Regions from separate parts of the Exiguobacterium sp. s128 genome, predicted to be linked through region 1. Evidence: predicted binding sites of a transcription regulator. Region 1 holds the regulator's gene; each other region holds the start of a gene.

Region 1 (3,286 bases):
CAGCAAGAATGGATCCCCAAATTTCGTTGGCATCATGTTCGACCCAACCTGGTTGTGGGAAATATTGTTTGAATTCACGTTGTGCGGAGTTGACGATATGACCATCATGATCAAAGATGATGGCGCGTGAGCTTGTTGTACCTTGGTCGAGTGCTAAGATATACTTGTTTTCCATTCTGAAATCCCCCTTGAAATGTGAGTTGAAATCCGTCAGTTAATTAAAAGAGCATTTGATGAAGGAAGACGGCAATCGCGCCACCGATGAATGGTCCGACGACCGGAATCCAAGAATAACCCCAATCCGATGAACCTTTTCCTTTGATTGGTAAGATGGCGTGCGCAATCCGTGGACCGAGGTCACGAGCTGGGTTGATGGCATAACCTGTCGTACCACCAAGCGATAGACCGATGACGACAACAAGTAGACCAACGATTAACGGGTTTAACCCATCGGCGAACGAGTTTGCGCCAAACGCTAGAATTCCGAAAACCAAGACGAACGTTCCGATAATCTCAGAAACAAGATTTGATCCGGTATGACGGATAGCTGGTCCTGTTGCAAAGACACCTAATTTTGCAGCTTGGTCATCTGTCGCTTCAAAATGTTTCATGTAATGAAGCCAAACGAGTACCGCACCGATAAAGGCTCCGATTAACTGAGCAGCGATGTAGACGGGTACATCTGCCCATGGTAAATCAGAGTTTAACGCTAGCGACAAAGTGACCGCTGGATTAAGGTGGGCACCACTGGCGGCTGCAACATAAACTGCAGTCATGACGGCGAGACCCCAAGCAAATGTGATGACGATCCAGCCGCTGTTCTCAGATTTCGTCTTTTTCAAGACAACCCCTGCAACGACCCCATCACCGAGCAAAATCAGAATCATCGTTCCAATCAGCTCACTAGTAAAGTTACTCATGCAAAAACCCTCCCTTTGGATTGAAGCAAATATTGGCCTTTCCATTTAAACCTACATCTAAATGATAACGTTTTCAATACAATTAATTGCAATTCGGAAATGAAATTTCCTTAATTTATGTTTAAAAATATGAAAAATGGATATTAAAAAACCCTTTGTTCATTTTTACGATGAACGAAGGGTTTTCAGCGACGCTTTTTTCGCTTCTTTTTTGTTCGAAAGAAGCTGCTAGAGTGATCGAGAACGATATGTATCGTACTGGCGGCGATGATGCCGATGATGAAAGCGGGCATCGCTTCAAACCAAAGATCGACCGTCTCCGAGGCGATGATTTTGGTATACAGCGCCAAAAACAGCAAAGGAATGACGAAAGCAGCACTGTATAACAGTCGGATGATATCACCGATGATCAAACCATGTGACCAGATCGAGCGATGCGGCATGATTTTGACGTACGGCATCCAAAGCACTCGAAACGGTCCGAGACGATAATAGGGCTCCGATTTTAAGTCCAAGTCAGGAGAGAGCCAAAGTGTGCCGACAGTAATGCCGACAGCAGTAGGTAACCAATCCGTCTGCTGTGTTGCGACCGAATACGCAACGTAACCTGCCAAGGCGACGGTATTGACCGTATCATGTACGTTTCCAGAAGGCATAAAAAAAGACCAGCTGAGCTGGTCCCTCACTTAGTGGATCGTCCGGTATACGCCAATGACCTTGCCAAGAATCGAGACATTATCGAAATACATCGGGTCCATCGAATCGTTTTCTGGTTGGAGACGCACTTGTTGATCTTCTAAGAAGAACCGTTTAACTGTCGCTTCGCTATCTTCGGTCATAGCAACGACGATTTCACCGTTTTCTGCCGTGTTCTGTTGACGTACGATGACACGGTCACCGTCAAGAATCCCTGCGTTAATCATCGATTCACCGTCGATTGTCAACATGAAGACGTTTTCGTTCCCGACGTAGTGAGCCGGAAGCGGGAAATGTTCTTCGATGTTTTCGATTGCTGTAATCGGAAATCCAGCGGTTACTTTCCCGATGACGGGAATGTGCACGATCGCTTCGTGATCATCTTCAGGTTTATCAACCAATATCTCAATCGCACGTGGTTTTGTCGGGTCACGGCGAATCAGTCCGCGTTTTTCTAGACGATCCAAATGACCGTGTACCGTTGAGCTTGAAGCAAGACCAACAGCTTCACCGATTTCACGAACTGAAGGTGGATACCCTTTCAGTTTCACTTGAGCGACGATATAATCAAGGATTTCTTGTTGTCGTTTCGACATTTTCCGCATATGAATTGCCACCTCTTTTCGGAATGGTTTTTTGAAGGATAATAAGAATACATGTTTCTAAAATCACTATAACATAGAACAAATGAGCGTACAAACAATTGTTCGACATTTTGTGTTGACCGAACACTGGTTCTTGGTTTATGATGAGTTATGCGAACAATTGTTCCGGGAACATCTATTCTAAATCATTTTAATTTGGAGGGATTCATCATGATGCATACGATTCGTACCCATGCCTTTTCCATTGTTTTTTATACGCTCAGCCTTGCTTTCATTCTTTTCCTTTTAACACCTCGACCGGACGAAAAGGTCGATCAACTCCTGACTGCTTCTGTCACTGTCGATCAAAATGCGACAGTCGAACAAGTTGCCGAAGTTTACAATGACGGTTCGATGACGGATCAAGAATATGTCGAGTGGTTGATTGAGAATAATGAACTGAAGACGACTCATGTCATTTCGAAAAACAAAATCGTTGTACCAATCGCGCAACAGTGACAAACTGTAAAAGTTGTTATTGAACGAACAGGGGTGTGAAGTAGTATGAGAGTCGTAATCTACTGTCGCGTCTCGACGGAAAAAGAAGCACAGGATAGCTCGCTTGAGCGGCAAAGATCAGAACTGTCGGGACTCGCTGCAACAAAAGAATTTGAAGTCGTGGATATCATCACGGAAAAAGAAAGTGGTTATGACGTCGATCGGGAAGGGATGTTAACTGTTCTTGACTACGTGACGCGTCAAACGGTCGACGCTGTTCTTGTGACGGACGATACACGAATTGGACGTGGGAATGCGAAGATTGCGATTTTGCATACGTTTCGAAAACATCATGTCCAACTGATGACGATGGAATCAGACGGCGAGTATAAATTGGCCGATGCCGAAGCGATGGTTCTTGAGATCGTCTCGCTTGTCGAAGAGTACCAACGCAAATTGCATAATGCAAAAATTGCTCGTGGTATGCGACGGGCGGTCGAAAATGGATTCCGTCCCGAACAGAACCTCAATCGCCAAGGTGAGAATGCAGGCCGGAGCCGAAAAGAAGTACCGATTGAAGAAATCGTC
Region 2 (3,286 bases), on a different contig from region 1:
CGGTCTTTCGACGTGACTTGATGCATTGAAGTGGGGAAAATCATTAAACAAAGTGAGCCAAGAATCGTCTTTCCTCCGCTCGCTTTTCTCAGGCGGAACGCAAGCCGCGGTCGTCCCCCTGACGACCGGGTTTCGCCTGTTCCTGACGGAAGCACGCTTCCTTTTCCTGTAGAAGTCGAGTGGAGTCGACGATTCTTTTGAATAAACAAAAATAAAACCGTCTCTTCAGAAAACGTGCTTCTGAAGAGACGGTTTTTCGTGTCCGGATTACGGTTCTGAGATGCCGTTTGCGAGTAACAGCAAAAAGGTGATGACGGATAACGATAGTAAAAAGGCAATGTTCGCCAAGATGCTAAACCATTTGACGTAGCTGTTCTCCGATCGAAGCCCAAGCACCAGCGAAACGATATACCCGATTCCGACCAAGATGTTGAGACCGATCGGCACCCACAGGCTGAGATTCGGGAAAAACCGTCCGCTCAGTAAATAGGACGTCAACATATTAAACAGCAGCAAACCGAGCGTCAAGAAGACCGGAAAATACGTCTGCTTGGATTGATTCATCGTTCGACCAGATTCGTCGACCAGTTAAAGTGTCGGCAAATCGTCTCGGCACTTTCGCCGGCCGAACGCCCCTCGGTATCAAGGCGGAGATAGTTGGGATACGGCAGTTCCCCTGGAAGCGAATGCGTCCGGTACTGTTCGGCGGTTTCAAGCAAGTTGGCTTCCGACGCGGCGATGTCCCGTTTCGTGAACTTATGGAGTAAACGGTTCTCAGTCTGGTTCCGGGCCAGACGGGTGGACATTTCAGCTTCCAGTTCAACGATGAAGACTTCGGCACCGGCCTCTTCAAACAGTTGAACGGTCTCTTCGATGAATTCGATGCCGCCGTCTTCGACGCCAAACAAGCATAAAAACGTAAAAATGACGCCTTCGAGATCACTGACCGCCATTTCCTTGAACATTTCCCGCCGGATCAAGTCCTTCAGCTTATGATGCGCCGGTTTCGTGAAATCAAAATACGGATGCAACAAGTCGATCGTCTGATGGTTATGGAATAATTTCATGCCCGTTTTTTGTTCGAGTTCCTGACCAATCGTCATTTTGCCGACCGCTTGCGGACCGAGTAACATAACAAACTTCATCCTGACACCTCTTCCTTTTTTTGTTAATACTAGCACAGAAAAACGGAGTGTTCACATTAGAACGTTTGTTCGCAAAATGGTATAATGACAGTAGGAAGTGTTGTCGTTTTAGGACCGAATGGAGGTCATTGATTATATGGAACATTGGAAGGCAGTACAGGGCTATGCAGGCATGTATCAAGTCTCAACATCAGGGAACGTCCGGTCGCTCGACCGGACCATCGAGACGAGTCGTGGTGTCAAACAACGGCGGCAAGGTGTTGTGTTGCGCCCACGGATCAATCAAGAAGGTTACCGGAAAGTGACGTTGTACAAACAAGGACGCGGGGAACGGTTTTATGTCGCCGAGCTTGTCGCCAAAGCGTTTCTCGATTCCGAGGCCACGCACGACCGGATTATCCGGGCGGACGGTGATCGTGTAAACGATCAGATCGATAATCTGACCGTCAAACCGTCGACGACTCAAGCGTATGCATCGCTCCTCGACGAGTTCGACCTGTTATTGACGCAACACATCGAATTGTCGCCGCGGCAGATCCGGGACATTCGGCGTCGCTATCAAACCGGGCTTTCGATTCGCCGGTTGGCGTTGACCTATCAGGTGACGGAAAATCGGATTCGCAACATCATCGATAAGAAGGAAGCCCAGTATATTAGTTAAACAACAAACAGACCCTGTGCTGAGGCACGGGGTCTGTTTGTCTTTAATGGGACGGACCAACAATCGTCCGGTTGAGGGACTCGATTTGTTCCCCGATGATGTGACCATGTGACTTTAGTTCACGTTGTCGTTCGCTGTTCGCTTGAATATTGGTTTCAAGAGCCTGACTGTAGGTAGTCAATTCCAGCAAAATCGTCTGAATCAGCTGGAAATGTTCCCGGATTCGCGGTTGCAACGAATGGACCAGTGTCCGGTCCGTCTCGACCTGAACGAGTGAGGCTTCAATCAGTTGGGCATTATGCAGAACGGAAACCATCTGTCGAGTGCTTTGTTCAAGCTGTTTGTGGGTCGTCTCGATTTGTGTCGTCATCTGCAAGACATCTTGTTCGATCTGCCCGATGCTGGCCGTCAAATCGCGATTGGCTTGATTGATCTGATCGATGCTCCGTTTGATATCGAGCGCAAGCGACTCGACTTCTTTGGCGACGATGACGAAACCGCGGCCTTCTTCGCCGGCGCGGGTTGCTTCGATCAAGGCGTTGAGCGATAAGCGTCGTGTCGCTTCCGCTACTTGTTGGATGTAACGGATCGATGCGTTCATTTGCTGATTGCGTACCGTTGCGTCTTCAAGCGAGTGTGACGTCTTCGACGACAAAGTTTGCAGCAACGTCGTATCTTGTTGCAACGACTCAAGGATTTGATGACTGGACGTTGCTGCGTCATTAAAGGTGATGACCCGTTGGTGACTGGTCTGAATCGATTGATCCATCGTCGCGAGTGCATCGATCGAGGTCGTAAGGGATCGGCTCGATTCTTCGACAATCTGCTCCATCTGAGTCGACTGGTCCGTCAAAGACGTCGCCACCTGATGAACGGCAAGGACGGATGCATCAATCGAGTCGAGCTGTGCGGAAAAACCGGGTTGCGTCGCTTCGAGTCGTTCGCTCGCAATCGCGATTTCTTGCGTTAAGGTTCCGACTTGCTGCATCAGTTGATTGTATTGATGGGTCAGTTGCTGTAATTCAAAGGTCGTCGAGTGGATCTGGATCGGTTGATAGGTTCGTCTCGCATAGGCCTCCTCGATTTTTAACGAGAGGACGGACAAGGGCGCCAGTTGTTTTTTGATACGGGCGCGGATCAACAGGCTGACGAAACACAGGACGATGATTCCGAGCACACCGAGTTTCAAGGCGAGTGCTTTAGCAGGCGCGACCAATCGTGCTTGATCGACCGATAAAAACAACACATCATTGACTTCTGGAATCGACATGGCGAGAACGAATCGATCGTTACTCGTAAACGTCATCACGCGTGTTTTCTTCAATTGTTGCGTGACGTCTTTTTTCTGTTTCGTCGTCAACGCTAACGGCTGGATGGCTACGTTTTTTGTCGCTAACGACTGGATGGCCGCATCATAGTCGTCGCGTGCCATATCTGCGAGTTGCTGATTCTTCAAACGTTTGATGGCGCGTGTCCGCTC
Region 3 (3,286 bases), on a different contig from region 1:
TTCGAGTGTCTTGATTTCGGAGTGCATATAGTTGACTTTGACACCATGTTCTTTCAGATAATCCGTTAAGTCCTCTGACATCTTTTTCGTCAATGTCGTCACGAGGACCCGTTCATTTTTTGCGACCCGTTCCCGAATATTATCCATCAAGTAGTCGATTTGACCCGTGATCGGATGAATTTCAATCGTCGGATCGACAAGTCCCGTCGGACGGATGATCTGTTCGACCATCTCTTTTGTATGTTCGATTTCGTAAGGTCCCGGTGTCGCCGAAATATAGATCGCTTGACTGACCTTCTCTTCAAACTCTTCAAAACGTAGCGGACGGTTATCTTTTGCTGAGGGCAGACGGAAACCATGTTCGACGAGCACTTGCTTCCGTGCCTGATCCCCATTGTACATACCACGGATTTGCGGCAAGGTGACGTGTGATTCATCAGCAATCAGTAAAAAATCCTTCGGGAAATAATCAATCAACGTGTATGGTGTCGATCCAGGTGGCATCAAGTTCAAATGACGGGAATAGTTTTCAATCCCGGAACAGTAGCCCATCTCGCGCATCATCTCAAGATCGTAGTTCGTCCGTTGTTCGAGCCGCTGGGCTTCAAGCAACATCCCGTCTTCGCGCATCTTCGCGAGTTGCGTCTCGAGTTCCGCCTCAATATTCGTGATTGCTTTTTGGAGACGGGTATCCCCCGTCACGAAGTGGGATGCCGGGAAAATCGAGATATGTTCCCGGTCAGCAATGATTTCGCCCGTCAAGGGATCCATGTCCCGAATCCGTTCGATCTCATCGCCAAAAAATTCAACCCGGACACACTGTTCGTCACGCGATGCCGGGAAAATCTCAACGACGTCCCCGCGGACACGAAACCGCCCCCGTTGGAAATCGATATCGTTCCGTTCATATTGAATGTCGATCAAGCGGCGTAACATTTCATTACGCCCCATCTCGTTGCCGACACGAAGCGACAAGACATGGTTGTTGTACTCTTCCGGATTACCAAGACCATAGATACAAGACACCGACGCGACGATTAATACGTCTTCCCGCTCAAATAGTGAGGACGTCGCCGAGTGACGGAGTTTATCGATCTCATCATTGATCGAGGAATCCTTTTCAATGAACGTATCCGTCGATGGGACGTATGCTTCCGGCTGGTAATAATCATAAAAACTGACGAAATATTCGACGGCGTTATTTGGGAAGAACTCTTTGAACTCCGAATAAAGCTGACCGGCCAGCGTCTTATTGTGCGCCAGGACCAATGTTGGTTTTTTGATCTCGTTGATGACATTCGAGACGGTGAACGTTTTCCCTGTTCCCGTCGCTCCAAGTAACGTCTGATGGCGTTCACCATTTTTGACACCTGCAATTAGTTTTTCGATTGCCGTCGGTTGGTCGCCACCGGGCTCAAACGGTGATACTAACTCAAAATCCATCGTATTCTTCCCCCTCATCCAGTAAAAAAATCTATTTTTATTGTATCACTTTACGAACAAACATTCGATTATGAAGTACTCTTTTTAGAAGTTACCCGTTTTTCGCCAAAAGAAAAAGTCCAGCTGGTTAGCTGAACTGTTTTCGTCTGCAGATTCTGATCTCGATCATTGAAGCATCCGGATTTTCGTCCGTTTGTTCCCCGGCTCACTGACGAATACGATTCCGAGATCATGATGATCCTGTTCGTAAAAGGCACGCTGGGCAAAACGGACGTCTCCGTTATGATTCATCACTTCAAGACGGAGATACGGTTTATGTCGTTGAATCGCTTCATAAAATGCCTTCTCTGATTCGACGAACTCCCCATTGACTTTATAAATCGCTTCCCCCGGGACAAGACCCATCTCGGACGCCGGTTTTTCCGGAAGTGTTCCGAGGATGACGACACCCCGTTTTCCGTTGAGGAACACTGGCGTCTGCGAACGGTTCCAGCGTTTCGTCCGCTGATGGAGCACGATATGGACGAGGAGCAAGACAGGTAAGCCGTACAGCCAAGCGGCTTGTCCGGTCAGAAAGGCACCTAATGCAAGAACGACCGCTAACAAGAAGCTGATCAGACGCCCTTGAACAAGCGGGCGCATCAATTGTGCCGGCAATTGACCCGTAAAGAGGAAACTGAATCCGATCGGCAGGAAGACGACCACTGGAACGAACTCCGGAAACGTCCACTGCGGAATCCACTGTTCGAGACTACTGCCCGGAACGAGGACGACAAGCGGAATCAGCCACAATTTATTGGACGCCAGCCCACCGATATAACGGCCCCGTTTCGACAGGACAAGTGACGGTGATAAGTTTTTCTCCCCGCGCCAGACGAGTAACATCAGTTCGGCCGCCAGTGACAAAGCAGCAAGCAGCAACCAATGCGTCACGCTGACCTCACTCAGACCATCGATTCGGTCGTCGGCCACGAACCAGGTCAGACCCGCCAAGACCACGAGCGGCCAAAGCGGTAAATTAAACCGGACGACTCCTGTTAGTAAGATCAGGAATGTCAGAACGGTAAATGCCATCAGAAATTCTGACGAAACCGTCAGCTTGAGACTGAGACTGATGACGGATAAGACGAGACCGACCACTAGTCCCGGGACAAGCGTTTCGAATACATCGGTCCGCTTGCTCCGGGTACGTGACCGAAACAGATTCCGTTCGCGTTTGACACGCCGCATACTGAGTAAAAAACTGACCAGAATTGCTAACCATAAGATCGGACTAACGAAGAAACTAATCGCTGTCCAACCGATTCCATCGAGTAATTCCACGCCCATTCAGACCTCTTTCTGTGAGTTATTGCGCAGCGACTTCAAGCGCCTTGATCCGTTGTACATCATTTTTTTGATCTTCGAGTTTCTTCAGCAGACGTGTTTCCATCTCAGCTGCCGTCACTGGATCGATGTTTCCTGTCGCGTCCAGCTTCGCATCCTTCTGCAAGCGCTCGACGGCCTGCTTCATCGTATCGCCGAAATATCCTTTCTGTCCTTTTGGATCAAAGCCGATTGCTTCGAGGACCAGATGGGCATTTTCAACAGGTTTTCCATAATCACCGCTCGCTAACGTCTTGTCATCCGTCAAAATCTTCGTCACGTTGAAGTAATCCGGTTGTTTGACTTCAACGGTCGGTTTGACACCTTTTTTATGAATCCAGTTCCCGTCCGGCGTCAGCCATTTGTTCGTCGTCAATTTTAGGTCGCTGCCGTCTTTTAAGTCATAGGCACTCTGGACGATCCCTTTTCCGAACGATTTCGTCCCAACGACTTCTGCACCGGCGCCCTCTTTCAGACC

Evidence for each region. The regulator LexA, encoded in region 1, represses DNA repair genes until DNA is damaged. The targets are predictions, from matches to a motif close to CGAACATATGTTCG.
Region 2: KNQ13_RS09510 (NUMOD4 domain-containing protein) is a predicted target of LexA. The motif match lies at 1,204-1,217, and genes of this name have one in related genera.
Region 3: uvrB (excinuclease ABC subunit UvrB) is a predicted target of LexA. The motif match lies at 1,497-1,510, and genes of this name have one in related genera.

The regions. Positions count from the first base shown of each region.
Region 1 is NZ_JACSMT010000007.1:16,076-19,361, forward strand. Features, by position in the region: gene glpK (glycerol kinase GlpK) at 1-175, opposite strand, end outside; gene KNQ13_RS04595 (MIP/aquaporin family protein) at 219-920, opposite strand; gene KNQ13_RS04600 (metal-binding protein) at 1,106-1,576, opposite strand; gene lexA (transcriptional repressor LexA) at 1,607-2,221, opposite strand; gene yneA (cell division suppressor protein YneA) at 2,432-2,719, shown strand; gene KNQ13_RS04615 (YneB family resolvase-like protein) at 2,765-3,286, shown strand, end outside.
Region 2 is NZ_JACSMT010000021.1:23,136-26,421, forward strand. Features, by position in the region: gene KNQ13_RS09495 (hypothetical protein) at 1-29, shown strand, start outside; gene KNQ13_RS09500 (hypothetical protein) at 268-564, opposite strand; gene KNQ13_RS09505 (DEAD/DEAH box helicase family protein) at 561-1,145, opposite strand; gene KNQ13_RS09510 (NUMOD4 domain-containing protein) at 1,282-1,806, shown strand; gene KNQ13_RS09515 (methyl-accepting chemotaxis protein) at 1,850-3,286, opposite strand, start outside.
Region 3 is NZ_JACSMT010000004.1:81,931-85,216, reverse strand. Features, by position in the region: gene uvrB (excinuclease ABC subunit UvrB) at 1-1,443, opposite strand, end outside; gene KNQ13_RS03010 (PDZ domain-containing protein) at 1,609-2,772, opposite strand; gene KNQ13_RS03005 (S41 family peptidase) at 2,792-3,286, opposite strand, start outside.